DNA from 4 places in the Alkalihalobacterium alkalinitrilicum genome. Region 2 is predicted to be linked to each of the others. Evidence: predicted binding sites of a transcription regulator. Region 2 holds the regulator's gene; each other region holds the start of a gene.
The links. Region 2 encodes Rex, which represses fermentation and respiration genes when NADH is low (regulators of the CRP and FNR family bind a similar motif). Its sites were predicted from a motif close to TTGTGAAATATTTCACAA; they were not measured.
Positions count from the first base shown of each region.

Region 1 (8,137 bases), 340 kb from region 2:
GAATCCGATGAGCTACTGTAATGATCGTCGATGTTTTCGCTAACTTTCTGATCGATTTGTGAAGCAACTGCTCTGTGAACAAATCAAGACCCGTTGTTGGCTCGTCGAACAGAACTACCGCTGGTTTTTTTAAAAAGGCCCGAGCTAATGCAATTCTCTGTTTTTCCCCACCAGAAAAACCTCTACCACCTTCACCAATCGGCGTATCATATCCTTTAGGTAATGATTGAACCAATTCAGAAATACCTGCTTTAACCGCTGCTTTTTCAATTTCCTCATTTGTTGCTGCGATTCCTAAGGCAATGTTTTCCGCAATCGTTCCTGCAAATAAATAAGGGTGTTGAGTAATATAGCTCACGTGAGCAAACCATTGATGCTCCTGATAATCTGAACGCGTTCTTCCATTGATAAGTACTTCTCCTTCCAATGGCTCTAGTAACCCTGCAATGACATGAAGAAGTGTTGTCTTTCCAGATCCACTTTTACCGACAATCGCGACTTGACCCTTTGCTGGAATGTTAGCTTGGATATTTTTTAACACAAACCCTTCCGTATCATATTCAAAGCCAATATTCTTTAGTTCCATTGAAATAGATTCTTTCATCACCGAGATGCTCCCCCACTTGCTTAGACGATCTTCTGAGGCGAGTTCTTGTTCAATTTTAGAAGCTGCTCCAGTACTACTGCGTCCAGCATGAAAGGCACTTCCTAACTCCTTGAGCATATTGTAGAATTCAGGCACTAATAAAAGAATAAAGAAAGCTACAAAAAAACTAATTTCATTGAATACAACAAGTCGTAAGCCCAGCTCTAGGGCAACAAGTCCAATGCTTAACATCGAGATAAACTCAAGCATCAAAGAAGATGTAAATGCTACTTTTAATATCTTCATCGTAGCATTGCGGAAATCGAGACTACTTTGACGGATTTTCTCTTTGTATGGTTTAGAGCGACCGTATAACTTTAAGCTTACAAGTCCTTGTAATGTATCAAGAAAGCGACCTGAAAAAGCGGTTAAACTATCCAGCTTTTCCTCTGATTTTTGTTGTGTGATCTTACCTATGATGATCATAAACAAAGGAATGAACGGAGCTGTTACTAGAATAATAAGCCCCGAATATACATGTTGTGTGAACACGACAACTAAGATCATGAACGGAACTACTGTCGTCATAATTCGTTGCGGAACATACTTACTATAAAAACTGTCTAGTTCATCCACCGCATCCATCATCACACTTACCTTTTGCCCAGTTTGCCCTTTGTAGGAAGTCATTAACGACTGACCTGAATAAACTTGGAGTAAGCTTTTACGATAGTCAGCTTTTACTTGAGCCGCCATTTTAAGACCAATCTTCCCACTCCAAAACGATAAGACTGACCTGACCAAAAAGACGGCCAATAGAAGCAATAAAAACAAAAGAACTTCATCAAACGCACGGTTTTTTAAGAACAAATCATCGACAATCGAAACGATCAAATAGGCTTGAAAAATTACTACGATACCGAAAGCAAAGGCTAGCGCAAAAAGTGTATAATACCGCCCCTTCTGACCCTTAGCTAGCTTTTGAAGTGACTTCATATGTTAATCCTCATACTTTGTGCTTTTAGAAGCAACAAATAAGGAAAGAATTATTGCTATTAGAACAACAAGGAGTGGTGCATAAAACAGCAAGAAGTTGTGCATCAATATTCCTCCTTAAGCTTTACCTTTTTGAATATAAGGCTTATTCATAACAAACAGTTTAAATACTAAATACAGCGACGGAATAAGCAGTAATAATCCTAAAATAAACACCGTGATTAACGCATAAGCCATCGTTTCATTTGTAAAACTATCGTAAATCGTTAAATGTGGATACAATAAGTACGGATATCTTGAGACGCCATAACCGTAGAAAGCACAAGCAAACTGCAAGACGACAAAGATAAATGACCAACCGTATTGCTTTGTTTTTAATAGCCATAAACTGACGAGAAAACAGATAAATGAAATCGTAAATACCCACCAAAGTGATAATAATCCTTCAAAATGAGCAGGATTATGCCATCTCATTTCGATAATAATTCCTAATGCGGTTATAATCGTTGGAAAACTCCAAATCCACGTATATTTTCTAAATAATCGCAAGGCTCCCTCGTCTTCAGCTACTGAAGAATAGTAAGCTAAAAAACTTGCTGAAATGAATAAAACACTTACTAAACTTAAGAGAACAATCGACCAAGCAAACGGACTCGTTAACAAGGCGTTATAATCTAACTCGATGCCTCCCCAAGACGTTTCGCGAATAAACCCACCTTGGGATACAATTAACGCTGTTGACAATGAAGCTGGAATTAGTACACCTGTCACTCCATACATCAATGTGTAGCCCTTATGCCCTTTTGTACCATACGTACCAAAAGCATAATAACTGCCACGTAACGCCAACAGAATAATCGAGATACTAATCGGAATTAATAGTACCGTTCCAAAATAGTATGCCGTCTGCGGAAAAAAGCCGATCATACCGATAAAAAAGAACACAAGAAATACATTTGTGATCTCCCATACAGGAGACAGATAACGTTGGATCACCGTATTCACAATATGATGCTTACCAGTAACTATCGCTGACGCATTGAAAAAACCAGCACCAAAATCAATGGAGGCTACAATGACGTAGCCAAATAGGAACAACCATAATACTGATATTCCTATAATTTCGATCGTCATCTTGCAACACTCCTTTGCTTTTCAGACTGTTTCTCTAACTCACGTTCAACCGGGTTCTTTTTAAATAAACGAATTAATACAACCGCTGTACCAACCATCAAGATAAAATACAGAATTGCAAAGGCAATAAACATCAGCCAAACGTGCGGTGAATCTGTTGCACCTTCTGCTGTTTTCATGAACCCATTCATGATCCATGGCTGTCGTCCTACCTCTGTAAACCACCACCCCGCTTGGATGGCTAGCATCGACAAAGGACCTGCCATGACAAGAAGAAAACGAAACACTCGAGTTTTAATAAAAGACCAATTCCGTGACATCGCCAGCCAATATACCATCGAAAGAACCGTTAACCAAACACCAATAGTGACCATAATGTCAAACATATAATGCACAATATATGGTGGATGTAGCTCTTCAGGAATATCATTTAATCCCGTAACAACACCGCTTGGATGACTATGAACGAGAATACTCAATGCATACGGAATTTCAATACCATACTTGACTTCATTCTCTTCTGTTAAGACCCCGAAAAGAACAAGAGGAGCTTCTCCTTCTGTTTCAAAATGCCACTCTGCCGCTGCTAGCTTTTCAGGTTGATATTCTGCTAGAAACTTACCAGATAAATCGCCTACAAGCGCTGTGGCCACACAAAAAATAAAGCCAACTTTCATCGTTAATGCAAGTGCTTTACGATGGTATTCATGACGATTGCCTCGCCACATATGAAATGCTGCAATGGACGCTAATACGAACGCCGATGTCATGTAGGCCGATGTTAATACGTGCGCTACTTTTGTAGGCATCGCAGGATTAAACATCGCTTGCAATGGCTGAATATTTGTTAATGCACCGTTCACTAACGTGAAACCTTGTGGTGTATTCATAAATCCATTCACAGACGTAATAAATAAAGCTGACATGGCCGCTCCTAATACGACGGGTGCCAGTAAATAAAAATGAAGTTTCGGATTTTTAAAACGATCCCATGTATATAAATAAATGCCAAGAAAGATAGCTTCAAAGAAAAAGGCGAAGGTTTCCATAAACAACGGTAATGCAACGAGCTGACCAGCAAACTCCATAAAGCGTGGCCATAGAAGAGCTAGCTGTAAAGCAATTGCTGTACCTGTTACTACTCCGACCGCTACACTGATCACATAACCTCGTGCCCAACGCTTTGCCAATAACAGATAATGCTCATCGTTTCTTTTTAAACCAATCCAATGAGCAAGCATAATCATGAGCGGAATACCAACACCAACTGTTGCAAAAACAACGTGGACTGAAAGTGTCAACATCGTTAAATAGCGACTAAATTCAACTGACTCCATTTTCTCCCTCCTCTAACCCCTTGCTTTTTCAATATAAGAACTATAAATATAGTGTATACCTCAAATGTTTGTGAAGTATATCACAAATGAAACGATTCTGTTACAAAAGATTGAGAATTTCGTGTCATCCAATAAAGTGAAACTCAATCAGTGGTGTTTTCTTCATCCCCTACTAACATGAACCAATCGGGTTGTTACGGCCGCTTATATAGAAAGTAATACCCTCTTGGTATTCAACTCACGTTTAGCATTGCAAAGGTGAATAGTGCCAAACTTAACTGGTCAACCTATGTTAATGAGAATTATATATACAAGCTAATTATTAGCAAAATAACACCGACTTCATATATAATATATAATTGCAGATTATAACTTAGGGGTGTACAACATGGACAATGTTTTTGATTACGAAGATATTCAATTAGTACCAGCAAAAAGTGTGGTGAATAGCCGTTCTGAATGTGATACATCTATAACATTTGGTGACCAAACCTTTAAATTACCTGTTGTTCCTGCAAATATGCAGACCATTATAGATGAGGAAATAGCTACTTTTTTAGCTGAGAATGGGTATTTTTATATTATGCATCGCTTTCAACCCGAGAAGCGATTGTCTTTTATTAAAGATATGAAATCACGCGGTTTATTCGCATCAATTAGCGTTGGAGTCAAAGAAGAAGAATATGGATTTATACAACAATTAGTAGATGAACAGCTTTCACCAGAATACATAACGATTGATATTGCCCACGGACACTCTAATGCCGTAATAGAAATGATTCAGCACATTAAGAAACTCTTACCTCAAAGTTTTGTTATTGCTGGAAATGTAGGAACACCTGAAGCAGTACGAGAATTAGAACATGCTGGTGCGGATGCAACAAAAGTAGGCATCGGACCAGGAAAAGTATGTATTACTAAGATCAAAACAGGCTTCGGAACGGGCGGTTGGCAATTAGCTGCACTACGTTGGTGCGCAAAAGCAGCCAGTAAGCCAGTCATTGCAGATGGCGGTATTCGAACACATGGTGATATAGCCAAATCCATAAGGTTTGGAGCATCTATGGTTATGATTGGCTCATTATTTGCTGGTCATGAGGAATCTCCAGGCGAAACCATTGAAAAAGATGGAAAGCTTTGCAAAGAATACTTTGGTTCGGCATCAGAATTTCAAAAAGGTGAAAAGAAAAATGTCGAAGGTAAAAAGATGTACGTAGAACATAAAGGATCCTTAAAGGATACACTGAAAGAAATGGAGGAAGATCTTCAATCCTCTATTTCTTATGCAGGTGGAAACAAATTAGACGCCATTCGTCATGTTGATTATGTTGTTGTTAAAAATTCTATCTTCAATGGAGATAAGGTTTATTAAATTCCAAGTTTATAACTGACACATCCCCCTTTTATTAGACCAAATGGAAGGGGGATGTTCGTTTAGTTTAAAGACAAAAAATTACCATTCAGCTATAGAACCATCTTTGTGACGCCAAATTGGATTCTTCCAACTATGGCTTACTTTTGCCATTTCACGCACTTTTTCCTCATTGACTTCAATTCCTAAACCAGGACCATCTGGAATGTTAACATGCCCATCTTTATATTCAAATACAGATACATCGGAAAGATAATCTAATAGATCACTCTCTTGATTATAGTGAATTCCAAGGCTCTGTTCTTGAATATAAGCATTATGGCATGTTGCATCAATTTGTAAACAAGCGGCGAGGGCAATCGGTCCTAATGGACAATGAGTAGCGAGAGCCACATCATAAGCTTCAGCCATAGAAGCAATTTTTTTTCATTCTGTTATCCCTCCAGCATGAGACAAATCTGGTTGAATGATATCAATATACCCATCTGATAAAAGGTCTTTAAAGTCCCATCTTGAATACATTCGCTCTCCAGTAGCAATAGGAATATTGGTATGTCGGGCAATTTCTTTTAACGCTTCATTATTTTCAGGTAACACTGGTTCTTCAATAAACATGGGGCGATAAGGCTCTAATTCCTTGGCAAGTATTTTAGCCATCGGTTTATGTACACGGCCATGGAAGTCGATCCCTATCCCCACATATTCACCAACTGCCTCACGTACTGCAGCAATTCTCGTAATAGCTTGGTCAATCTTCTCATACGAGTCAATATATTGTAACTCCTCGGTTCCATTCATTTTCACTGCTGTAAAACCCGCCTCAACAATCTCTTTAGCTGCCTTTCCTACATCGCTTGGACGATCCCCACCTATCCATGAGTACACCCTTATCGAATCTCGACAAGCACCACCCATTAATTCATATATAGGAGCATTATAAAATTTCCCCTTAATATCCCAAAGTGCTTGATCAATGCCGGCGATAGCACTCATAAGAATGGGCCCCCCACGGTAAAATCCCCCACGATACAACATATTCCATATATCTTCAATTCTTAGGGGGTCTTTACCAATTAATAACCCACCCATTTCTTCCACTGCTGCTTTAACCGTTGCTGCTTTTCCCTCTATAACGGGTTCGCCCCATCCAACTATTCCATCATCCGTTTCAACCTGGATAGGCTACACTTAGTTGGACAATAAAAATAAGGGCTAGTAGAATAATACAGAAAGAGTGAGGAGCGAATCTACTATGTCCCAAAAAAGAAGAACGTTTACCACAGAATTCAAGAAGCAAGTGGTTGCTTTATATGAAGGTGGAAAAAGTCGTCAAGATATTGTCCGTGAATATGTTAACTCCGTCTGCTTTAGACAGGTGGATTACTCAGTTTCAACAGTCTGGTTCCTTCAAAGAGAAAGACAATCGAAGTCCAGAGGAACAAGAATTGATTGAGTTAAGAAAAAGAAATAAACAGCTAGAAATGGAAGTCGATATTTTAAAGCAAGCCGCGCTGATCATGGGGCGAAAATAGAAGTCATTGAGAAAAATCGGCACTTCTATTCGGTATCAGCAATGTGCAAAGTCCTACAAATAGCTCGAAGCACCTTTTATTATGAAACAGAAGTAGCTGCTCAAAAAGAAAAGGAAAAGGCTACAGAAGAACAAGAATTAAAAGAAAAAATACTAAAAATCTTTAATGAAAACCGTAAAGTATATGGAACTCGTAAAATAAAACGAGAGCTTTTAAAAGCGGGTCACAAGGTTTCCAGACGTCGCATAGGAAGGTTGATGAAAGAGCTCGGAATCCAATCGAAGTATGCACAACCTTCCTACAAACCAATGAGCTCTCAGCCAAATGAAGAATCCGTTCGAAACATATTAGATCAGGAATTCCAAGTGAATGAAGAAATGTCCGTACTGGTTAGTGATTTAACGTACGTCAAAGTAGGACATTATTGGAGCTACGTCTGTTTTTTAATTGATTTATATAATAGAGAAATAGTTGGTTATAGCGTTGGAAAACGCAAAGACGCAGCTTTAGTTCAACGCGCCTTCGCAACGGTTAATCGGCCATTAGAGAATGTAAAACTCTTTCATACAGATCGCGGATCTGAGTTTAAAAACGTAGCTATTGATGAATTATTAAGTGAAAATGAGATTGAACGTTCATTGAGCGATAAAGGAAACCCTTATGATAATGCAGTGGCAGAAGCGACATTTAAGATTCTAAAAACAGAACTAATTCATGGGGAGCAGTTCCATTCCCTTAACCACCTAGAACTTGAACTGTTTGATTATATCAATTGGTACAATAACATCCGTTCGCACAGTGCCCTGGGGTATCAAAGTCCAGCAAGTTATCGAAACTTAGCCCCTAAAAAAATTGTTTGATTTAGTGTTGACATACCAACCTTTAAAAAGCACCAGCGTGGGGGTACAATAAAACACTCTAAGCTTTTAATTTTCACTTAACTTCCTCCTATATAACGGTATTAGAGTATTCTACAGATTTTTTGTAATAATTGGTATAACCTATTAAATAGGTTAACCCCCACCAATGTGTTATTATGCATCCCATAACATAAAGTAACTTTTTCATAAAAATTACTGCTTCCTTGTCCGTTAAAAACTATATAAATGGTCACCTAAACAGGTAAGCATTTCTATTATTAAAACAGATCTCACGACACTTGGTTACTAGAAATTCCACC
Region 1 is NZ_KV917368.1:3,118,256-3,126,392, forward strand. Features, by position in the region: gene cydD (thiol reductant ABC exporter subunit CydD) at 1-1,582, opposite strand, end outside; gene cydS (cytochrome bd oxidase small subunit CydS family protein) at 1,586-1,687, opposite strand; gene BK574_RS15035 (cytochrome d ubiquinol oxidase subunit II) at 1,700-2,716, opposite strand; gene BK574_RS15040 (cytochrome ubiquinol oxidase subunit I) at 2,713-4,053, opposite strand; gene guaC (GMP reductase) at 4,442-5,425, shown strand; partial or broken gene dgoD (galactonate dehydratase) at 5,507-6,604, opposite strand; partial or broken gene BK574_RS15055 (IS3 family transposase) at 6,678-7,817, shown strand.
Region 1: a site for Rex is predicted at 4,122-4,139, ahead of BK574_RS15040 (cytochrome ubiquinol oxidase subunit I). Genes of this name have one in related genera too.

Region 2 (8,137 bases):
AGCTAAAATAATAAATCCTTCATTAATGGCTTGTAAGTTAGCTGCTTCAACCGACTCTTCAATTCCATATAATTGTGCTTTTCTTACTTCATAATAAATAGAAATGAATACGATCCCTAAGGCTGAACTCATTTGGCGCAATACATTATTCATGGCCGAGCCACGAGAAATGAATTGCTCTGGTATTGCATTCATACCAGCGGTTGTTGCAGGCATACTTGAAAGTCCAAACCCTACTCCCCTAATAGCCATAAGAATGATAATAAATGCAAGGGACGTTTCCATTGTCAAAGAGCCTAATAAAAATGTACAAATTGTTGAAATAATTAGCCCAGTAGTAATAACCCCTGTTCCTCCACGCTGATCTAAAATACGTCCACCTACGGTCATAAAAATTCCCATTAATAAAGCGGTAGGCAAAAATACGAGACCCGTGACAATGGCGTTAAAACCATACACATTTTGTAGTAGTAGCGGGATCAAAAATACACCCCCGAACAAACCGATCGACATCACTCCTGAAACACAAACACTCAGAGAATATGGGGTAATTTTAAATATCGTTAAATCTAGTAATGGATACTTTTGTTTTTTCTCTATCATAATAAATAAAACTAAACAAACAGATCCAATAACGATAAAACTAATATTTAGAGCATTCGTAAGATGTTCAAGACTTGAGGTACGGCCAAGTGCAAGAAGAATTAAACCAACACCGATAGTAACCGTTATAAATCCCCAACGATCAAATGTAATTTTCGAATTCATTTCCGTTTCTTTTAAATATTTCGAAGCAAACCAAATTCCTAATAACCCAAAAGGAACATTACATAAAAATAAGTAATGCCAACTTCCCGTTTCGATAATTATTCCACCAATCGTTGGACCGATGGTAGGGGCCATCATTGCCGCAACACCATATATCCCGGTTGCCATTCCTCTTTCCTGTTTGGGAAAATTAGCAAAAATAAGCGCCATCGATAAAGGCATCATAATGCCCCCACCTACTCCTTGTATACCTCTAAAAATGATGAGAGATGAAAGGTTCCATGAAAAAGTACCAAGAATCGAACCTACTACAAAAATACCTAGTCCGATAATATATAACCGTTTCTTACCCCATTTATCACCGAGGAAACCCGTTAGGGGCATGGTCATCCCCATTGTTACCATGAAAATCGTAATGACCCATCCTGTAGAAACCGCATCTGTATCGAATACAGTCATGAGCTGTGGTACAGCAGGGTTGAGCATACTATTATTTAAGATTAACGTGAACGTCCCAATCAATACAGCAATGACGACCATCCACTTTTCTGATATATTACTCATATGAATACCACCATTTCGTTAGTCGAAATAAATTACTACTACTATAACATGGATCACAGTATTTCAGGTACCTTTTTACTTCCAGTTGAAAGAAAGTCGAAAAAGAGCCAGTCTCACAATGAAACTCCCGCCACTTCTCACCTCCCATTGACGATACACCAAGAAAGCATAAAAAAGAAGCTACTTTCTATGCAGATGCCTACTAGTGCAACTACAACAGAAAGTAACTTCAAACCATTTTATTATTATGAGGGGTAAAGCGAGAGTCAAGACTGATTGTCTTTATTTCGTTATGCAACTTTTATAACTTTTTTCTGACCATCTAACATTTGATCATCTGATTTTTTCATAAAACTTTGTCGTAAATAAGGTAATACCCAACGATCTCCACCGTAACGACCTGCATTTGCACCAGCTGCTAAAATAAACATTGAAATTAACACCAGCCATGGATTAGTGGAAATAGTTCCCGCAAACATAAATGCGAAGTTCATCATTACACCAAAGAATGCTGCAGCACTAGTGAATACACCAAGAATAAGTCCTAAACCTACAAGAAACTCTCCCCATGCTACCATACCACTAAATAGATCCGCATTCGGAATAGCAAACTTCTCTAAAAACGCTACGTAATTCGGATATATAAGACCTTCCCCGTTTACTACAGGGTTAGCTACTGAACCTTGTAAATAACCTCCAGCATTAAAGTCGCCTGTAATTTTTCCCCAACCTAAAGTTAACCAAGTCCAACCTAGATATACACGTAGAAATAAAAGGATACCTGCTGAAATAGAATGATTGCGTAAGAATTGACCAAACATAGTTATTCCTCCTCTAGAACGTTGTTAGTGACATTTAACCTGGTCGCGACAAGTTTTAATGCTTCGTTTGTGAAGTGTTTCACAATTTATATATTAAAGCATACCTCTATATCTGTCTATATATTTGCTCACCATTTCACAAACTGTTCAAAATAGCAGTATGATAGTGATCGCTTATACTGTTTGTGCACTATTAACACTTTATAGTTACCGCTACGCTTCTTCTAACACTGCTTCGGGCACTATGAACCCTCTATAGTTACCGCCACCACTTCTTCTATCCCTCCCACGGGCACTATGAACGCTTTATAGTTACCGTCACCACTTCTTCTATCCCTACCGCGGGCACTATGACCCCTTTATAGTTACCGCCCACGCTTCTTCTATCCCTCCCACGGGCACTATGAACCCTCTATAGTTACCGCCACCACTTCTTCTATCCCTCCCACGGGCACTATGACCCCTTTATAGTTACCGCCCACGCTTCTTCTATCCCTCCCACGGGCACTATGAACGCTTTATAGTTCCCGCCACCGCTCCTTCTATCCCTCCACGGGCACTATGAACCCTCTATAGTTACCATCACCGCTTCTTCTATCCCTCCCGCGGGCACTATAAACCCTTTATAGTTACCGACACCACTTCTTCTAGTCCTCCCGCGGGCACTATGAACGCTTTATAGTTACCACGACCGCTTCTTCTATTCCTCCCACGGGCACTATGAACTCCCTGTACTTACCGCCCTCACTTCTTCTTCCCCTGACATCAGCTAACATAAAGCACTTTAACATTAATCTGAATTAACTACGGCCAAAGCAAAACTACTTAAATAAGTACGACGGCTACTATTACTCCAAGTAGCGCTCGAATGCTCATAAAAAGAAGGAGTACAAGGTCTAAAAACTAGACTTTGTGCTCCCTCTTCATTATTCAGTATAAGTTTGGCACTCTACTTTTAAAAACTGGAACATTTTTACGGACTTCTTTTACATTTTCTAATGGCAAGGTTGCCCTAATGGTTTCTTCTTTTGCTTGTGTACCCTGGGCAATAATATCTCCCCATGGGTTAATCACATATGATCTCCCACAAAATTCTACTCCATCGTAAGTCCCCACTCGATTGGACGATATAATATACATTTGGTTTTCAATTGCCCTGGCTTGCTGCAATATTGTCCAATGGGTTTGCCTTGCTTCAGGCCACTCCGCCAAAATGAACAGCACTTCGGCACCGTCTAAGGCTAACGAGCGAGCAAGTTCTGGAAAACGAAGATCATAACATATGATCACACCTACTTTCACTCCGTCTAATTCAAAAATTTGAGCCTTTTGTTCGCCTCCAGCTAAATATAGATGTTCATCAAGCATCGGAACGAGGTGTACTTTATCATACTGGTGAACTTGTTGCCCAGATCGATTAAAGATTAGCGCTCGATTATATATTTTATCCTTTACCTTTGTCGCAACAGAACCACCGACAACGTTGATGTTGTTCATACTCGCCATTTCACTTAAAAATTGGGCAGTTTCATTCCGCTCACCCTCACAGACTTCATCTAACGTCGGTAACGTATAAGCTGTCGTCCACATTTCAGGAAGAACAATGACATCTGGTATTTCTTCACTTTGCATTAGCTGGCCAACCCACTGTCTCACTTTTTTACGATTTTCTTCTGGTTGACCTGGTACAATATCCATTTGATAGATTGCAACTTTCATTGGAGGACCTCCTCTCATTTTAAAAAAGTTCAAGTTTTCGAATACGCTCGACTGCTTCTTTTAATCGGTCTTCCTCTTCTAAGAGGCCTACACGAACGTACCCTTCTCCGCTTTCACCGAAACCTCGGCCAGGAGCTACCGCAATATGTGCTTTATAAAGTAGGATATCAGCAAATTCTTCAGAGCTCATTCCCTCTGGACACGGCAGCCACGCAAAGAAAGACCCATTCGGTGCTTTTACATCCCAGCCAATCGATTGTAAACCTTCAATAAGAACATTGCGGCGGCCTTCATATTTTTTTACCAATTCGTCCACACAAGTTTGTGGACTTAGAAGTGCAGTAGCTGCGGCCTTCTGGATCGCTCCAAACAAACTTACATACATATGATCTTGATATAAATTAAGCATTTCAATAACAGAGGCATTACCAACAGCGAAAGCAACACGCCAACCTGCCATATTATATGTCTTTGATAACGTATAAATTTCAATTCCAACCTCTTTTGCCCCTTCTGATTGGAGAAAGCTTACTGGTTTTTGACCATCAAATCCTATACCACCATATGCAAAGTCATGAACTACACATAAATCATGCTGCCTAGCAAATGTAACCGTTTCATCATAAAATGCCTTCGACGCTGTTGCCCCTGTTGGGTTATTCGGATAATTCAGAAACATAAGTTTAGCCTTTTTTTTAGCGTCTTCACTGATCACTTGATAATCGGGTAGAAAGTTATTGTTCTCTTGCAATGGCATCATTTCCATTTGGCCTCCAGCCAATGCTACTCCTGACCAATAATCTGGATACCCAGGATCTGGAACAAGCGTAACGTCACCAGGATTTAACATGCATTGACTAATTTCAACAAGTCCACCTTTTCCGCCAAACAGAACACAAACTTCTTTCTCTGGATCAATATCCACGCCATATTCTCTTTGATAAAACTCCGCAACCGCTTCTTTTAAAAAGCGATACCCTCGAAATGGTGGATATTTATGGTATTTAGGAAGATCGGCCGCTTCCTTCAAACTTTTTACAATATGATCAGGTGTTGGCTGATCTGGATTTCCTTGTCCTAAATTAATAATGTCTGCACCTTCTTTTACAAGTGCCCCTACTTTAGCGACGAGGCTCGCAAAATATTGCTTTGGAAGTCCCTTCATTGTCTGGTTCATCTGAAACTGTTTCATTATTTCAACCCCTACAATTCATCACTTTAATACAGTAAATCCATCGTATGATGTGTGATGGTTTTTGTCAATGGTCCACCTCTTCAAAGCTATAAGTACGGGTTTCAATGGTGCCAGGCAACCCAAAAAAAGACTGCATTCAGTGAATGCAGTCTAGCCATGATTTTCATTATCCGCCTGTTCTTGTTCTTTTAAACGTTGCTCTTCGAGGCGTTGTGCTTTACGATACGATATTCTTGAGATGACTATACTAATCTCATATAACAAGAATAATGGTAAAGTAACCATTAAATGGGAAATCAATTCAGGCGGTGTGATTAATCCCGCGATCACGAGAAGGATAAAGTAAGCTAACTTTCTAAATTTTGCAAGAAAGACTGGCGTTACGATTCCTAGCCGTGTTAAGAACATAATAACGACTGGCATTTGGAACAGGATCCCAAACGGAATGGTTAATTGAAAGAGAAAGGTAAAATACTCATTTATTCCATACATTTCATTTATTCCTAATTGTCCTGCTAACGCACCGACAAACTGAATGACGAACGGAAACAAAATGAAATAAGAAAATGAAATTCCCATCAGAAATAATATAAATGCAATTGGAATATAAGCTAACGTCACTCTTCTCTCAACTTCATGTAAACCAGGGCTAATAAATGCCCAAAGCTGATATAAAATGACTGGGAAAACAAGTAAAAATGCACTAAAAAATGCAAATGTCATATATACCTTGAGTGGGTCAATCGGCTTAAAGGCATTCATTGGAATATCTTGAGCAGTCGGTGCACTTTGAAGAAAGGTAATGATCGGCTTGGCTATAAATAATCCAATCACAAAGGCGATAATAAAAAAGACGAACACGATAATTAACCGTCTACGCAACTCGCCTATATGATCATACACAGACATGTCTTTCTGTTCCATGAATTACCCATCCTAACTATTTTTGTTTCTCATTTTTCTTGTTGTTATCGTCGTCTTCATCTGCTAATCCTTTAGTAGCATTCTTGAATTCACGTAATGTATTTCCTGCTGCTTTTCCTAATTCAGGCAACTTTTTCGGTCCGAAGATCAATAGGGCAACTAATGCTATTAAAATTAAACTACCTGGTCCTAATGGCATAACAAACACCTCCTTAAATTTAACTTTCTATATACTCTAACGAAATATCACTTATAGGCTTATCCTCTATTATAACGGATAATGCTTTAAAAAATAAATAAGTGCTTGAAGTTCTACTGATAGATCAATATGGTGAACCCTAACATTGTCTGGAACTGTTAATCTTGCTGGCGTAAAATTAAGAATGCCATTAATTCCTACAGAAACGAGTCGGTCAGCAATTTTTTGAGCAGAATGAGCGGGAACTGTTAATATAGCGACCGTCACGTCTGGATCTAATTGTTCTTCAAGCTGAGCTAAATTGTATATTCTAACCCCACCGATTTCTTGCCCAACCTTATCTTCGTCAACGTCGAAAGCCATCTCAATTTTTGTATTATTATTTTTAGCAAAATTGTAATTTAAAAACGCAGTACCAAGATTCCCGACCCCAATAAGGATGACCTTCGTTAACTCATCTTGATCTAACGTTTTCCGAAAAAAAGATAGCAAATAATTAACATTATATCCATACCCTTTTTTACCTAAAGCACCAAAGTAAGAAAAATCACGGCGAATCGTCGCCGAGTCTACTTTCACCGCTTCACTTAACTCTGACGATGATACTCTTTGCTTTCCCGAAGAATTAAGATTCTCTAAATACCGATAATATAAGGGCAATCGTTTCGCTGTTGCTTGTGGAATTTTGGGTTGTTCGAATTTCATAGATCGCCTCCAAGGTTTACACCATTTCAGGTTATTACAAATCATATTGTACACTATTTTTCTCTTCATGTAATTGTTTTCAGTCAGTGTTCATGAAGTTGTTGAATACCGTCTGATAAGGTAAACTTGATTTAATAGCACATAGGGAAATTTTATTCCGTTTAACGTAACAAATCAACAAATTCATTTCAACAGCGAGTTCTCCTCCTGAACTTTTTGAACAACCTTTTTATAGGTAGGAAGGATTTTATTTATGATCTTATTACAGTGTGTAAATTTAACCAAATCATTCGGCGTAGAGCCCATCTTGACAAATATAAAATTTGAAATACAGTCAAAACAACGAATTGCTCTTGTTGGTCGAAATGGGGCTGGGAAATCAACACTATTAAAAATTATTGCTGGTCAGACATCATTCGACTCAGGTGATTTGATTATTCCTAAAGATGTCAAACTCGGTTATCTTGCTCAAGATACAGGATTGGAGTCTGAACTGTTCATTTGGGATGAAATGTTAACGGTTTTTGCTGAACTTCAAAAAAAAGAACGGGCTCTTAGACGGCTCGAAGAACAAATGGCTGATCCAAGTCATGAACATTACGATAAAATCTTGCAAGAATACGATCAACTTCAAGTAACGTTTAAAGATGAAGGTGGCTATCAATACGAGGCCGATATCCGTTCCGTACTAGCTGGTTTGAACTTCGCAAACTTTGACTATGCTACGAAAATTTCTACACTCAGTGGTGGCCAAAAAACGCGTCTAGCTCTCGGAAAACTACTATTAACCAAGCCAGATTTACTTATTCTTGATGAGCCAACGAACCATCTTGATATTGAAACACTATCTTGGCTGGAACAATATTTAACAAATTACCCTGGAGCGGTTCTCATTGTCTCACATGATCGGTATTTCTTAGATAAAGTTGTCGATCACGTTTATGAATTATCAAGAACAAAAGCGACAAAGTTTAAAGGGAATTATAGTGACTACCTTGAAGAAAAAGCTCAGCGCTACGAACAAGAATTAAAACAATTTGAAAAGCAACAAGAAGAGATCGCGAAACTAGAAGACTTTGTTCGTCGTAATATCGCTAGAGCTTCTACGACCAAAAGAGCTCAAAGTCGTAGAAAATCACTAGAAAAAATGGAACGCCTAGGTAGACCTCAAGGAAATGAAAAAACAGCAAATTTCTTGTTCGGAATTGATAAACAAACAGGCAATGAAGTCTTAAAGGTACA
Region 2 is NZ_KV917368.1:3,454,014-3,462,150, forward strand. Features, by position in the region: gene BK574_RS16640 (DHA2 family efflux MFS transporter permease subunit) at 1-1,332, opposite strand, end outside; gene BK574_RS16645 (DoxX family protein) at 1,623-2,153, opposite strand; gene BK574_RS16650 (carbon-nitrogen family hydrolase) at 3,084-3,872, opposite strand; gene BK574_RS16655 (pyridoxal phosphate-dependent aminotransferase) at 3,892-5,064, opposite strand; gene tatC (twin-arginine translocase subunit TatC) at 5,218-5,991, opposite strand; gene BK574_RS16665 (twin-arginine translocase TatA/TatE family subunit) at 6,008-6,190, opposite strand; gene BK574_RS16670 (redox-sensing transcriptional repressor Rex) at 6,260-6,895, opposite strand; gene BK574_RS16675 (ABC-F family ATP-binding cassette domain-containing protein) at 7,149-8,137, shown strand, end outside.

Region 3 (8,137 bases), 1.6 Mb from region 2:
AAAGATGTGTATTTAAACTATATCAAACCAAGTGCATCAGAACGCCAAGTGAAGAGGATGAGTATCGGTGTTACAACTATATTAGGGCTATTTGTGTTTGGTTTAGCATTAAGCCCACCAGATTTATTAATTTGGTTAAATTTATTTGCATTCGGAGGGTTGGAGGCTGCATTCATCTGGCCAGTGATTATGGGGCTTTATTGGCAAAGAGGAAACAAATACGGAGCATTGTCCTCGATGTTTGTTGGTGTGAGTACGTATATACTTATTCATACGTACTCACCTAATATATTTGGAGTTCATTCGGTTGTTTTTCCAATTGTTCTTTCATTTCTTACGTTCGTCATCGTTAGTTTAGTAACGAAACAAAACACACGAATAGAACAGGTTCATGTTTGAGCATTCGCCAATGTATTATATAGATGAACTTATAAACTGAACTACACGCGGACTACATTAACACTGTTTTAATAGTGTTAATGTAGTCCGTATTAACTATAAAAATCACTATTTCCCCTTTTTTTATGATATAATCACATTAGTTATTTATTTATACAACATCCGATTATTTAACCGTATTTGCAACTCGATGAAAGGGTTCCTTATCAATGTTAAAGCAAATGATAAAAAATGAAATAGAAAAAGAAAAGGGTTTAGCTAGTAAACTAGTAAATATCTCAAGCCTAAAGAGTAAATCTTCGTTATATAAATTTCTTAATGAAACAGATCGTGAAATGGATAATTTTGAAGGTTTATTGGAAATGGTTCGCTTTCTATTTTCTAATCGGGAATTCGAAATTATGGGTTCGTATTTACGAGAAGTTAATCCTAATGGGAAGACAGCTAGAATCAGTCTTGAGTATGCAACCATCAATCGTTTAAATAGTTTAAAAAAATACATGTTGGAAAAACTAGATGCTAGTAAAAATGCAGAAAGTAGAGAATGGGCGAAAACATATGAAATAGACCAACAAGTCATGGATGGACAAATTTCACCTAGTGATGCTAATATTCTTTTAGAAGATTTAAAACTTAAATCACAAGAAATGAAAGTTTTATCTAAGGTTTTTATGATCTATAACTTTTTTGACTTGAAAATGATGGATCGATGTCAACAAGTTGGATTTTTATTAGAAGATAGTATTGATGAATTAAGTAAATATCCTTTTTTAAAGAAATCATTACGTTGCCGAATTGGGCTTATCAATATGTATTTCGGGATTCGTGAAGATGGGATCCGTTATGGTGAACATGTTATAGAGAATGCAGTCAGTATTCTAACGAAGGCGACGGCTTATCAAGCGATCGGAATTCTATACATTAGTGAAAGTTATGAGGTTGCTTATTCATATTTAACAAAAGCATTGGAAATATACAGCGAAGTGAATTCTAATAATATTATTTCGACTAAACAAACGATTAATTTTCTACAAAACTATTGGCATAAAGAACCTGAATATCTAGATTTTAAATCACAAGACATCTATTCTCTTCACGAAGTTGCTTTTTACTTCATTCAAAAAAAACAGCACGATAAAGCGCTAGAGATCTTAAATAAAATCGACAGAGATGATCTAAAACATTTTGTTAAAGGGTTTCATTACTTTTACCGAGGGCTTATCTCAAAACGTCGTGAAGACTTTTTAGAATCTTTAGTACATTTTAAATATGCGAATCAAAAAATGTTTGTCCATTTTCCTTTATTAGAGTTAAAAAAACTTGGCGAAGATGAATTGACTTTGAAAGTATTACAAATTTAATAAATATGAACGATCAATGACGCTTTCTACAATGAAAGTGTCATTTGTCGTTTAACGACAAGTTTCCGAATCTTTGATTTTTAAAATAAGGAAACTCATAAGAATATTTGACAAATATAGTCATATATTTGTATAAGCATATTTCAACAAAGAACGACATCAGGCTTATGGGGGAGCTGATTTTATGAAAATAGGTACGAAGGTAAAATATAAAGATAAAATTTATTCTGTCTTTTGGCTTTATGATAGTGGGTATTGTGAAATCAAAGAAGAAGACTATTTTCATGTTGTCTTAGTAAAGTTATCAGAAATTGAACCGATTGATTAGCTTATCGTTGTTTTTGATACATATAATAAAACGAAGTTTATTTTAATTTCCAAACGCGTGTTCTAACTCCACTGTCTTTAGACGGTATACGCTTTTAGTCTTATACATCGATGTCCATACTTAAGGTGTGAGGTGAAAGTATGGACGGATATAAGAAGAATAGTCATGCAGTCATTGACATCAAGTTTCATGTAATCTGGGTAACAAAGTATAGATATAAAGTGTTACAAGGGGCCAACACTTATGGGCAAGGGGCTATTTTTGTGCAACAGTAGGAACAGTAGATGAAGAAACAATAAGAAATAATATTGCGAACCAATTCAATGTTCAGAAAAATCTTAACAATGCTCTGTAAATTAAAAGACGTTGCTGAGCTTTTTTGTTTTCTAGTGTATGCGGTCTTATGAAGGGACGAAGGTTTCGTGTATAATAATGCATGTAGGAGTTAAGGGTCGTCCAATAGTGGAGATGAGGATTTAAACGTGGAATGAACATCGAGGAGTTACTGTTGAATAGAGAAGGAAGTGATTCACTATGGGAGTAATTCTGGAAATTATTCAAGTCGCAGGTTTTAGCAATTCGGGGAAAACAACATTAATTGAAAACATCGTAAAAAGTTTAAAGGAACTAAACAAGAGCGTTTCCGTCATTAAACATCATGGCCATGAAAATCGTTTAGTTGCATTAGATGCAGGAAAGGATTCGGCGAAATTTCGTGATGCAGGTGCAACAGGCACGACGGTAGTTGCGGGGAACACCATACAAATGCATTTTGATCAGGAAAAAAGTTGGTCGGTGTCAGATGCTCTTCGATTTCAACAGTTTTTAAACATTGACGTAGTCATCATCGAAGGTTTTAAACAGGAACCGTTTCCGAAGGTTGTCATAGTTAGAAGAGAAGAAGATGTTCAATTGCTCCAGCAACTTAAAAACATTCAAGTCATTATCGTTTGGAACAATATAAAACTTCAGGGGAATTTCGGTGTTCCTATTTTTGTAATAGATGAATTTGATGAATTTTTTGAATGGTTAATGAATAATTGGTTAGAGATAAACAGGAATAAAAAAGAGGTAGAGGAGTGAGTTTGGTTTTATATACCAATCTTTATATTGGTTAAATTTAATAGTTATAGTATTAACAAAAGAATTCGAGGGTATTAATTAAATTATTTCTTTTTATTACTCATCAATTTATCTTTATCTTTCATTTGATTACCATATTGTAAGGAGATAAAAATCAAAATTAAAGGAAACTACCTCATTATTAATATTTTGAATTAAAAATTAGAAATAAGACCAAACCTGTTTCGGTGTGGTCATAAAATAGTCGGGTCATATGTGAGTTTTCTAAGTAAACTGAACCTGACTAGTCAGGTGCAATATCTTTTTTCGTATTAATATTTCGAAATGCTTCAAAATTGTTGAATTCATTTTCATCGAGAAATTTTGTATTAATGACTTTAAAAAGGGCCCCCATTTTTAATTGATGTTCTTTCAAATGTTTTTCAACCGTTGGTAAGCAACGTCTATGGTACACAGCAATTAGAGGTTGATTTTTCCCCGCGATTTTTGGAATGAAAGCATCTTGTTCGGGATATTTTTTGGTGTATGAGAGTAAACGTATAATTATTTCTTCTGTAATGAATGGCGTATCGCACGGGAGAGTGACGTACCATTCGGATTGTACTTTTTTCATACAAGTATAAATACCAGCAAGTGGTCCAAAACCACGAAATTTCTCTACATCGAAAATAACTTCATACGTTGTTTGTTGTTTAATCGATTCAAGTAGTTCAGGTTGACTAACAATTGTAATGTTTTCGACTGTATTTTTTAAAGCCTCAATACTGTATTGAAAAAAAGGTCTTCCGTCTATATGATAAAGGGCTTTTGGTTCCCCGAACCGGCGCGATGCTCCACCAGCTAATACAATACCTACTATTTGATAAGAATTCATTCCAACCCTCCTTTCCTCAAACCAATAACTAATTAGATTATTTCATAAATATGTTGTTTTTTCTATTGAATGGATTTCCAATATATAAGTAAAAAAGATTGAATAATAAATTACCAAGCAAAGCTAAATTAAATCATTATAGAAAAGCAGGCTCCTCCATAACTAAAGAATGGAGAGGCCTGTTCTTTTATGCGGTCTAAAGTTTAACATTTTACTTCAGCATTTTTTCTTGAAAAGAAGAACCAGTTTACGATTAAGCTGATGACGTAGTATCCGATAAAGATATATAAAGCTAAGTTGGCATCACCAGTAGTATCAATAGACCATCCGAAAATTTTTGGAATAAAGTAGGCACCGTAAGCGGCAAATGCTGCGATTAACCCTAGAACGGGTGCTGCAAATTTCTCTTCAAAAATAAACGGAACCATTCGGAAAGTTGAACCGTTGGCAATTCCTGTTCCAGCAAATAACACTAAGAATGAAAGTAAGAAGCCAGTAAAATTACCATTGTTTAAGAAGAAAATAACGCTAAATGTTGCTGCGATCATTACAATTATGGTCCAAAATGTTACTTTTGCACCGCTATTCACTTTATCAGAAATCCATCCACCAAATGGACGAATAGAAGCTCCAACTAATGCCCCTAAAAAGGCATAACTCATAACGTTAATCTCTGGGAACTCAGCACGGATCAATAAAGGGAAAGCTGCCGCAAATCCGATGAACGATCCAAAGCACATTACGTAAAGCCATGTCATAACCCACATATGTTTCATTTTTAATACAGATAATTGACTCTTAATGTTCGGTTTAGGAACAGGAAGTTCATCCATAAAGAAAAGCGTAGCGATCAGTGAAGCAATAATAGGAATGACCCAGATAAATGCTGCATTTTGAATGTAAACGACACTACCATCTGCTAATGTTTGGCCACCACCAGTGAGTGCACCAATAAACCCTAACCCAATAACAATTGGAGTTGCAAACTGAACAACACTTACACCTAAGTTACCGATACCAACGTTAATTCCATTGGCCGTACCTTTTGCTTTTTTCGGATAAAACGGATTTAATGTAGCAGTAGACGATGCTAAGTTTCCTCCACCAAGTCCACATAAAGCCGCAAGAATTACCATTGTAGTAAAACTTGTTTCTGGGTTTTGAACGGCAAATCCAATCCCGATTGCTGGTATTAATAATAAGGCTGTAGTTAATAATGTTGTTTTTTTCCCGCCAATTAAACCAGGCATAAATGTATAGAATAAACGTAAAGTTGCACCTGTTAATCCGGGAAGTGCAGCTAACGTAAATAATTCACTACTTGTAAAGTTAAAGCCTACATCATTTAAACGGACAGCTGTAACGGACCATAATTGCCATACAATGAAAGCTAAAATTAAAGAAAATACTGATAAAATTAAGTTCTTTCTAGCAATCTTTTTCCCTTCATCTTCCCAAAACGTCTCGTTTTCTGGCTCCCATTTCGTTATTTTCGCCATGATCTATTCCCCCAAAAATAATAGTGTTTGATTTTTTTAACATCGATGTTTCTTACAAAATCGATCATACAATCAAACGAAAGAGTTGAAAGTGATTTTTGTCACAACTAAATATTTGTTTTCTTTTATTATAGGGACATAGCAAAATATTAAACGAAATGTTGTCCACTATCACAGTTTTGTCGGTTTGGTACACAAGATTCGATGAGACTCGGAATGGAATTGGAAAAATGCTTTGAACGTCTTGACACACCTCATAAAGTCAAAATGGGTGTATCTGGTTGTCCTAGAAACTGTGCGGAATCAGGAATAAAAGATGTCGGTGTCGTTGGTGTTGATGATGGCTAGGAGCTTTATGTCAGCAGAAATGGTGGTACTGACCATCGTAAAGGTGACTTGTTATGTAAAGTTAAAACAGAACAAGAAGTGTTAGCTAATCCTGAAAAAAGAGCAGAGTTATGTAAATTAGATGAACTTCAGGAAATGGTTGGGCAAATTTTTATTGTAGACCAAGAGATTGTAGTTTTTCGGTTAGTGAATGGGGATGTTCATGTTTACCTAAGTAAGGGTCAGGTTAAAAAATCGTACATTTAGTGAACATAGCTTAAGTGTGACTACTATTGTGATTTTAATCACAGTGTAACGAATTACGGCATTGTTATACTAAATTTATAGATAAATAGAAGGTAGTAGTGGAAGACGTTATTAGAAAAAAATATTAAGTAAGAGTTCTTACTACATTCTAATGACGTCCTCATTTTATTGAAAATTTCCAAGGAGTTGAACAATATGAGTCATCCACAAGGTTTCAAAAAAGGGAATTGGAATCAAGAAATTGATGTGAGAGATTTTATACAAAAAAATTATACATTATACAATGGTGATGATACTTTTCTTGTCCCTGCAACAGAAAGTACAAAACAGTTATGGGAACAGGTCATGGAACTAACGAAAAAAGAGCGTGAAAACGGTGGGGTTTACAATCTAGATACTGAATTGGTTTCTACGATTACATCACATGGACCCTCTTATTTAGATAAAGAAAAAGAAGCGATAGTCGGTTTTCAAACGGATGAACCGTTCAAGCGATCGTTACAACCATATGGTGGTATTCGCATGGCAGCTACTGCTTGTGAAGCGTATGGCTATGAAATGAACAAAGACGTAGACCGTTTTTTTTCAGAGCATCGTAAAACACACAATCAAGGCGTATTTGATGCATATACAGATGAAATGAAGCTTGCTAGAAAAGTGGGAATTATCACGGGTTTACCTGATGCTTATGGGCGCGGTAGAATCATCGGTGATTATCGACGGGTAGCTTTATATGGTGTAGATTTTTTAATTAGTGATAAGAAACAATCACTTCAAGAAATGGGAAGTAGAATGTCAGAAGAAGTTATTCGTTTAAGAGAAGAGATAGCAGAGCAGATCAAATCGCTGCAAGAATTGAAAAAACTTGCTGCTTCTTACGGATTTGATATCTCTGAGCCTGCAACTTCGTCAAAAGAAGCATTTCAATGGTTGTATTTCGGTTATTTAGCGGCAATTAAAGAGCAAAATGGAGCAGCGATGAGTTTAGGACGGGTATCGACGTTCTTAGATATTTACATTGAAAATGACATTGAAGAAGGACGTTTAACAGAAGAAGAGGCCCAAGAGTTAGTTGATCACTTTGTCATGAAACTTCGTCTTGTAAAGTTTGCGAGAACTCCAGATTACAACGATCTTTTTAGTGGGGACCCAACTTGGGTAACCGAGTCAATTGGAGGAGTTGGTTTGGACGGTAGACCGTTAGTAACGAAAACGTCATTCCGCTTTATCCATACATTAACGAACTTAGGACCTGCTCCTGAGCCAAACTTAACTGTCATTTGGTCCACTAATTTACCAGAGAATTTTAAGCGCTATTGTGCGAAAATGTCGATTCAAACGAGTTCGATTCAGTATGAAAATGATGACTTGATGCGAGTGGAATTCGGTGATGATTATGGAATTGCTTGCTGTGTATCGGCCATGCGTATTGGTAAGCAGATGCAATTTTTCGGAGCTCGTGCCAACTTAGCTAAAGCACTATTATATGCAATAAACGGCGGTATCGATGAAAAAGCGAAAATCCAAGTAACACCGATGTTTGGAAAAGTTCAAAAAGAGTACCTTGATTTTGAAGAAGTTATGGAGAAATTTGATTATGTTATGGACTGGTTAGCTGAACTTTATATTAACACTTTAAATATTATCCATTTCATGCACGATAAGTATAACTACGAGCGAATCGAAATGGCACTACATGACAATGAAATTCTTCGAACGATGGCTACTGGGATTGCTGGTTTGTCCGTTGTCGCTGACTCTCTAAGCGCGGTCAAATATGCGAAAGTTAAAACGATTCGTGATGAAAACGGGATTGTAGTGGATTATGAAGTAGAAGGCGATTATCCTCAATACGGAAATAATGATGATCGAGTTGATGAAATTGCTCAGGATATAGTAAGACGTTTTATGAAAAAATTGAAAAAATATGATACCTATCGTGATGCAAAGACGACGATGTCAATCTTAACAATTACATCAAATGTCGTCTACGGTAAGA
Region 3 is NZ_KV917368.1:1,884,472-1,892,608, reverse strand. Features, by position in the region: gene panF (sodium/pantothenate symporter) at 1-399, shown strand, start outside; gene BK574_RS08750 (AimR family lysis-lysogeny pheromone receptor) at 609-1,760, shown strand; gene BK574_RS27845 (hypothetical protein) at 1,945-2,088, shown strand; partial or broken gene BK574_RS29220 (IS200/IS605-like element ISW1 family transposase) at 2,229-2,321, shown strand; partial or broken gene BK574_RS29215 (hypothetical protein) at 2,360-2,443, shown strand; gene mobB (molybdopterin-guanine dinucleotide biosynthesis protein B) at 2,623-3,171, shown strand; gene BK574_RS08735 (molybdenum cofactor guanylyltransferase) at 3,455-4,045, opposite strand; gene BK574_RS08730 (MFS transporter) at 4,249-5,544, opposite strand; partial or broken gene BK574_RS28380 (nitrite reductase large subunit) at 5,701-5,976, shown strand; gene pflB (formate C-acetyltransferase) at 6,334-8,137, shown strand, end outside.
Region 3: a site for Rex is predicted at 6,165-6,182, ahead of pflB (formate C-acetyltransferase). Genes of this name have one in related genera too.

Region 4 (8,137 bases), 960 kb from region 2:
TTTAATTCTTCCTTTGACATTAGGATGTATTGTTTTAGCGGCTCATCGCACAAAAATTGTTGGAGATTATAAACATCCAGTTTGGATGACTGTTTTTGGAGCACTTGTTGTTGTATTAACTGCTTATTTAGGGGTTCGTACCCTTATTATAATGATTCCACAATTATTTTAGTTTATAAAACTGTAAAAATAAGGGAGGAGATTGTGTGTGAAATCCGTTGATCTTAACTGTGATTTAGGGGAAAGTTTCGGTTCTTTTGTTGTAGGCCAAGACGAACTTGTTTTAGCGCAGATTACTTCAGCTAATATTGCATGTGGCTATCATGCAGGAGATCACAATGTGATGGCTAAAACAGTAAAAATGGCCAAAGAAAAAGGTGTGAGTATTGGTGCCCACCCAGGATTTCCCGATTTGATCGGATTCGGACGAAGGGTTATTCAAACAGAGCCAAGCGACATTTATCACTTTGTTATTTACCAAATTGGCGCTCTTCAAGGTTTTTGTAAAGTAAATGATGTGGAGATCCGCCACGTAAAACCTCATGGAGCTTTGTATAATACGGCCGCAAAAGACCCAAAAGTAGCAGAAGCGATCGCCCAGGCCGTTTATGAGATCGACCCGTCTCTCGTTTTATTTGGCTTATCAGGAAGCGAGTTAATTAAAGCAGGCTTAAACGTTGGGTTAACAGTGGCAAATGAAGTGTTCGCTGATCGTACGTATCAACCAGATGGGACGCTAACGCCTCGAACACACCAGAATGCACTGATCCATGAAACCGATACGGCCATTCAACAAGTCCTGATGATGGTAAAGGAAGGGACGGTTAAGACGGTTGATGGTTCATATGCTCCTATTCAAGCGGATACGATTTGTATTCACGGTGATGGACCGAGTGCGCTTGATTTTGCTCGTTCATTACGAGAGACCCTTGTGGCAGAAGGAGTTAACATTTGTCCTGCTGAAGGTTCACATTATCACAAAGGAGAATGAAATGAAATCAAAACAAGTGAGGGAAAAGATTAGGAGCGGAGAATTTCAAACCAATACTTCGGGAGCGTGTGATGAGTATGTCCAAGCAAATGTAGTCATCCTCCCAAAAGAATATGCATTTGATTTCTTCTTATATACTTATCGTAATTCACAAGCGTGTCCAGTCATCGATGTGTTAGAAGCTGGTGAATATGAATCTCGTTTAGCAAAGGGATCCGATATTCGAACCGATGTTCCGCTTTACCATATATACAAAAATGGTGAGCTGCATGAGAAAAAAAATGACCTTCTCGATTTATGGAAAAATGATTTTGTAACCTTTTTACTTGGTTGTAGTTTCACATTCGAAAGCCAGCTGCTTGAAAATGGAATTTTCCTTCGTCATGTAGAGTGCAAGAAGAATGTAGCGATGTACAAAACCAATATTCCAACAGTACAAGCAGGGGATTTTTCTGGTCCTCTAGTTGTATCGATGAGACCGATTTCAAATGAACATATTGATAAAGTGGTTGAAATTACAAGTAGGTACCCCAACTTTCACGGTGCTCCTGTTCATATTGGAGAGCCAAGCGAGATTGGAATTAAACAAATAGAGCAGCCCGACTATGGGGAGTTCGTAGAAATTAAGGAAAATGAAACACCTGTGTTTTGGGCTTGTGGGGTGACCCCTCAAGCTGCGGCTGTTCAAGCGAAGATCCCACAAATGATCACACATGCCCCAGGGCATATGTTCATTACAGATTGGACGAATAAAGACTTCATGAAATAGTGTTGAGAGTTGGTGAATACTAAAAAATAAAATGAAAGGATTTTTTAATAGGCTTTTTGTTAATGGTAACTTAAATTTTATAATATTACGTCTGTAATAAAGGATAGGTTAATTAAACCCATCCTTTTCTTTCCTTGTTAGCTAGTTCTTCTAAGATATAGGTCAACTTTTTTGACCTAGGCCCCCAATGACGAGAGAGCCTAACGCCATCACGGAACTGTCCTCTTCATAGCGATCTTTTCTCTTATGTGTTCTAATCATTTCAAAATTTTATCCTCTAAATGATTTATGTGAAATTTTTAACAATATAAGCTGAAGATTAATATCCAAACAGAAATTACTCTCATAAAAATGAAACATTTGAGAAAGATAAAAAAACTAGTAGATTACACCAATTTTCTCCAAGTGAAATTTTATTCCGCAACAACTGGCAGTAACAACAAAATGAACACAGACGTTGCCACGTCCTGTGGCAACGTCTGTGTGACCCGTATCGTGTGGGCTTCAATTAACCGTGGGGAAGAGGAAATCCCTCACTGATGGAAGTTTCACCATATATGGAAGAATTCCTTGATCGCATATCGGTACTTCTCGTTTTTGGGTTTCAATCCGTCGTTCAAAAGCTTAATTAAGTGGATCTACTCCCATATATGAAAGAAGAGAACCGAAGAAAACGACAAAAGTTGCTCGGTCAATCAGAGAAAACGATCCGCTTGAAATCGAAGACTTAAAGGGGATTTTGAAGAATGGGAAGTAATCAACAGTACCAAATTAGTCCGATTGAAATGGGTGTCACACTAATCTCTTTAATTTTTGGGGTCGGGATTCTTACATTACCAAGGGTATTAGCCGAACGGGTTGGTACGACAGACGGTTGGATTTCAATCCTTGTTGCTGGATTCATTACGATGAGTTTAGTTTATATCTATGTAAGGATACAAAAAAAATTTCCAACTCAGTCCCTTCTTGAATTTATCGCTAACGGGAAAATCGGGAAATGGGGCGCAAAAGTATTAGCCTTTTTCTTTATCTTTTATTTTACTGTGTTACTTGCCTTTCAAGTGAGAATATTAGCAATGGCAACAAAATTGTATTTAATTGACCAAACACCTTCAGAAGTCGTTATTGGCATTATCTTACTCATCATTACGTATGCAGCTTCAAAAGGAATGCAAGGAATTGTTCATATTCATTTAATGTTTATGCCCTTTATACTTACAGCTTTATTTGGTGTCATTATTTTCAATCTTGGAGAAGCCGATTTTGGACAGCTATTACCAGTTGTAAGTGAAGGATTTATGCCTGTTTTATCTGGGATTTTACCTCCGATGTTTTCCTTTGCTGTCATTATGTTTCTTTTCTTTTTTATGGGTCATATGAAAGAAAGTGATTTACGTTCGCTGCCGCTAAACATTGCAATCCTTTTTCTTGTTCTAACCTACACCTTTCTAGCCATTATTTCATACGTGACATTTGGACTTGAAATGACGAAGGTCATTACATTTCCAGCAATCGAACTGGCAAAGGAAATTGAAATTATCGGTGGATTTATCGAAAGACTAGAATCTTTATTTTTGACGGTTTATATTATGGCTATTTTTACAACAATGGCGACTGTATTATTTGCAAATATTAAAACGATCGAAGAACAATTTATACCATCTAAAAAACTTAGAACATGGATCCCACCTGTTATTATTTTTATCATTTTCATTATTTCGTTTATACCTGACTCCATTACTAGTCTTGAAAACGTTGGTCAACTTTTGGCGGTGTTAGGAGATGTTTTATTAATATTAGGTATTGTGAGCGGCTACATCACTGTCTGGATCCGAAAACGAAGTAAAACTTCGTTTGATAATAGTAGTCAAGTATAAAACGTTTAGGCACCTTTTACATTTTACTGCGTGAAAGGTGCCTGGTACCATTTTATTGCAAATAGATTTTTATATCTAGCGTTTCAATTTGTGAAATGAGCAGCTCTTCGTACTCCTGGTGAGCTAAATAGTTGACTTCAGCTTCGACAACTTCAGGCTGTTCTTCTTTTACTTTGTCGATCATATCCTGCTGTAGCTTCAGCCATTGAGTCAACAGTAAGTGGCATTTCCTCAGCGACCTCTTCTACATCAGCGTCTGCTTGTTCAATATCTGTTGACTGCTGAGTATCTGTTCCTGATGAGTCTTGAAAAAATAAGTATCCCCCTCCAAAAGCTATCCCAAAAGTAAGGACAAAAGTAAGAATTGCGCTTTTCATTTTCCAGCTCCCTCCTTCGTTTCTTTTATCGAGCCTATCGTTATTTTTACTTGTAGCGGTATACTATTAAAAGAGTATAAAGTAAGGAGAGGTTGACAGAATGAAGCGGATAGACACTATGAAGTTTTTACTACAAAATGTACCTTTATTTAAAGAGTTAACGGAAGTTGAAATAGAACCAATAAGTGAAATGGCATATCCACGAGAGTTTAAAGTAGGTGAAATCTATTCATGCAAGGGGATCCGCTTGATCGAGTGTTTTTTATCCATGAAGGGCGAGTAAAGATTTACAAAACAGATGTGAGCGGAAAAGAACAAATTGTTTCTGTGCTTCAAAATGGGGATATGTTTCCGCATGCAGGTTTTTTTCGAACAGGAGGTTATCCAGCACATGCTGAAATTATGGAAGATGCGACCTTGCTCGTCATTCCAATTCAAGAATTTGAACAGCTACTTCTCCAACGACCAGATGTGTGTATAAAACTATTCCGTGTGATGGGGGAAAAAATAATTGATTTGCAAAGTCGATTAGAAGAACAAATATTTCACAATACGTACGAGCAAATTCTTATGTTATTTCTCCGTCTTGCTAAAACACATGGAAAAAAACAAGAAGATGGGCGAGTGAGATTAACGATTTAATTTACTAATCAAGAACTGGCCAATATGATAGGTACTTCAAGAGAAACGGTTAGCCGTACATTAACGAAGTTAAGGAAAAATCACATTGTCGAAGTTAGCCAAAAGGGTCATTTACTCATTTCGCTAGACTTAGTAAAACAGGAACTACAAATTGAATAATCTTTCGTTGATGAATGATCTCAAAGAATGGAGAGACATTGCTAGAATAATATGAGAATGAAGGGATGTTAAAACAGAACGCCACAATAAGTAGACGTTCTGTTTATTTAGTATGGTTATTTGTTTTGAGCTCGTTGGATGAGTTCACTTCGACCTAGACTACCTAGTGACTCGGCTGTAACAGGAATGAAACTTTCATTCCTACCATATTCATCATGGTTTTGTTTTCCCAATGACTTATAACGAATATGAACTTCTTCTAAATATTCTGGAAGCTCTTCAGCTGGTGGGAACGATTGTTTCATCGCGAGTAACCATGTTTCAAGTTTATAAGTTCCTCGTTCAGTAATTTTGCATAGATCTTCAAGCGATTGGACCAATTCATTTAAACAATCTAATCCGTTCCGTAATCTTACAATCCCTTTTAATTTGGCTCTTTCAGCAGAGTGTTCTAATCTGTACGTGTTTTCTTGGTATTGAAATTCAATAAAACAACTGTTACGATCCCAATTGAAATGGTAATCTACAATTTTTAAACGCTTCATAACCTTTATAAGTTTGCTTTCACACATATTTTGTTCCTTATGGGGCATCCATTTAAACATAAAAATCACCTTCCTCTTTTTTTCTAAAAATTCCAACTTATACAGGTGGTAAAGTATAACAAATGACAGCGATTTTCTTCGTTGTCGACGGTAAATCGTGTTTTTCTAGATTGTTTTAATAATCCGTACACTCTATACCGTTGTTTTCTACAAAATAAACGAATCCCCTTTTGTAATCGTTTTACATATGTCGACCATTTTTTTAAAAAGCAAAGAAAGAACGGTTCTAAAGACAAAAATGGTTTATTTTTGGTAGGCAAATAATAGATATTTGTCTAAACTTGTCAACGATTGCGAATAAAAAAATTTTGTTTCCAACCAATTCATTAACCTGTAATGGAGTTTTTTTCGTTTTTGTGATGTACATCACTACACCTTCCGCTCGAATTCGATACAATTTAATTAGCAAGTCATAATAAAACAAATGGAGGGTTACATTATGGAAACCATCTTTGATTTTTCAACAAAAACAGGTGAGATTGTTACACGATTACCAGAAACGAGTACAATTTTAAAAAAATATAAAATAGACTTTTGCTGCGGTGGAAACCGACCAATAGGTGAGTCAATCAAGGAAAAGAATTTAAATGGGGACGAAATTCTCGAACAACTAAATAATGCTTATATAAAATCATTAGTGAAACCGAGTGTTACTTGGAATGAAATTACTAATTCTGAGTTGATCGATCATATTATTTCGACTCACCATGCGTATTTGAGCAGTATATTACCAGAGTTAAGTCAATTTACAACGAAAGTTTTTCGTGTACACGGAAACCAGTGTCCTGAACTAACGAAGGTTCACCAGTTGTTTCACAGTTTAAAAGTGGAGCTCGAACAGCATACGATTGACGAAGAAAATAATGTGTTTCCTTTAATTCAAGCTTTTGAAGAAAACCGATCGAGTGAAATTATTTCTAAGTTATCGGAAAATATTAAGGAACTAGAAGATGAACATGAAGGAGCGGGAAATATTTTAAAACAGCTTCGTGAAGTGACAAATGATTATTCTGTTCCAGATTGGGCATGCATGACTTTTCAATTGACCTACCAAAAACTTGAAGATTTAGAAAGTGATTTATTTCAACATATTCACCTTGAAAACAACATCCTATTTCCAAGGGTGACTAAAGAATTAAGGGAGGTGCAATGAATGGAGATGCAACAGCTAGGATGCATGAGTGGGATGATGTTACGAGATGTAGAAGAGCATTGCCCAGCCCTTGAACAATTAAAAAAAGAACATATCCCTCTCACAAAACAAATGGAAGACTTTTATGAACTTACCCAAAGCATCGAAGGAGATGAGGCAGTAGCGACTAGAGAAAGCTTACAGCAATTGTATCAACAAGTAAAAGTGTTTGTATCCCAACTTGAACCTCACTCTGAGCGCGAAGAAGGTATTCTTTTCCCAATGCTTGCTGCCCACATTGGACAAAACATGGGGCCGATTGCCGTAATGGAATATGAACATGATCAAGCAAAAACCTATTTAAGGAAATTTCTGTCAGAAACAGAAGAACTTGGTTTAAAGGTAGAGCTCAATGATATTCGAACGTTAGCGAATTATGCGGCTCAAGCGTATTTAATTTTATCAGAACACTTTATGAAAGAAGAAAACGTTCTTTTCCCGTTAGCAGAACAATTCCTTTCGCCTGAAGAAAAACAAGAACTTGAAATGAGAATTAAGAGCTGAACTTTATAAAGAAAAACATGATGTCCGTGCATAATATTAACAATGATGTCTATCGCTAAAGCCTCACCAATTCTTATTGAATTGGTGAGGCTTTAGCAATTTTTCTAGAAACATATTTCCTATTAAACTTTTAAAGAAAAAATTTAAGGATTGAAAAATTCTAAAAAGTGATTGAATTTACTAAAATTATCTGATAACCTTTAGTTAACCGATTTCAGAAACCGATTTCAGAAATCGGTTACATATACAGAAACACTAAGTTCAGGGTGTGAATATCATGAAAATTACAATGGATGAAGTAGCAAAAAGAGCAGGTGTCTCAAAAACTACTGTTTCACGAATTATTAACGGGAATTTCCAACACGTACATGAAGATACGAAAGAAAAAGTTTTAAAAATAATAAATGAATTGAATTATAGACCTAATGCTTTAGCTAAAAGTCTTAAGCAGATGAAAACGAATGTAATTGGAATTGTCTTATCTAATTTACAAAACCCTTTTTGGTCTAGTGTATTGCAAGGCGTAGAAGATACTTGTCATTCTAACGGCTATAATTTAATGATTTGTAACTCAAATGATAATTCGAAACTTGAGCAGGAGCATATAGAAGGATTACAAATGAAGCAAGTAGATGGGATCATCGTTAACCCTACAATGAAAAATAAACAGTTATTTCAGTCAATAATAGATAGAGAGTATCCAATTATCGCCATCAATCGGAAAATTGAAGATGTACCTCTTGATACCGTTGTAGTGGATAATATTAAGGGCTCTGAACTAGCAATGGAACATTTCATTGAATTGGGAAAAAGTTCTATAGCTATCATCGTTTATCCACCTGATGGAATTAGTCCTAGGGAAGAAAGACTTCAAGGGTATAAAAGTGCTCTTATAAATCATGGTCACACAATTAATGAAAAATACATTTTGATTGTTGAGGAAAAAAAGGGTGCTGCAAAAGAAGAAATTAAAAAAGCACTAACTTCAAAAGAGCCACCAGATGCCATTTTTTCAACGAAT
Region 4 is NZ_KV917368.1:4,418,044-4,426,180, forward strand. Features, by position in the region: gene BK574_RS21400 (NRAMP family divalent metal transporter) at 1-172, shown strand, start outside; gene BK574_RS21405 (5-oxoprolinase subunit PxpA) at 209-991, shown strand; gene BK574_RS21410 (putative hydro-lyase) at 993-1,760, shown strand; gene BK574_RS21415 (GerAB/ArcD/ProY family transporter) at 2,507-3,637, shown strand; gene BK574_RS28940 (hypothetical protein) at 3,690-3,821, opposite strand; gene BK574_RS21420 (hypothetical protein) at 3,790-4,014, opposite strand; partial or broken gene BK574_RS21425 (Crp/Fnr family transcriptional regulator) at 4,115-4,815, shown strand; gene BK574_RS21430 (hypothetical protein) at 4,932-5,360, opposite strand; gene ric (iron-sulfur cluster repair di-iron protein) at 5,860-6,573, shown strand; gene BK574_RS21440 (hemerythrin domain-containing protein) at 6,574-7,116, shown strand; gene BK574_RS21445 (LacI family DNA-binding transcriptional regulator) at 7,394-8,137, shown strand, end outside.
Region 4: a site for Rex is predicted at 5,775-5,792, ahead of ric (iron-sulfur cluster repair di-iron protein). Genes of this name have one in related genera too.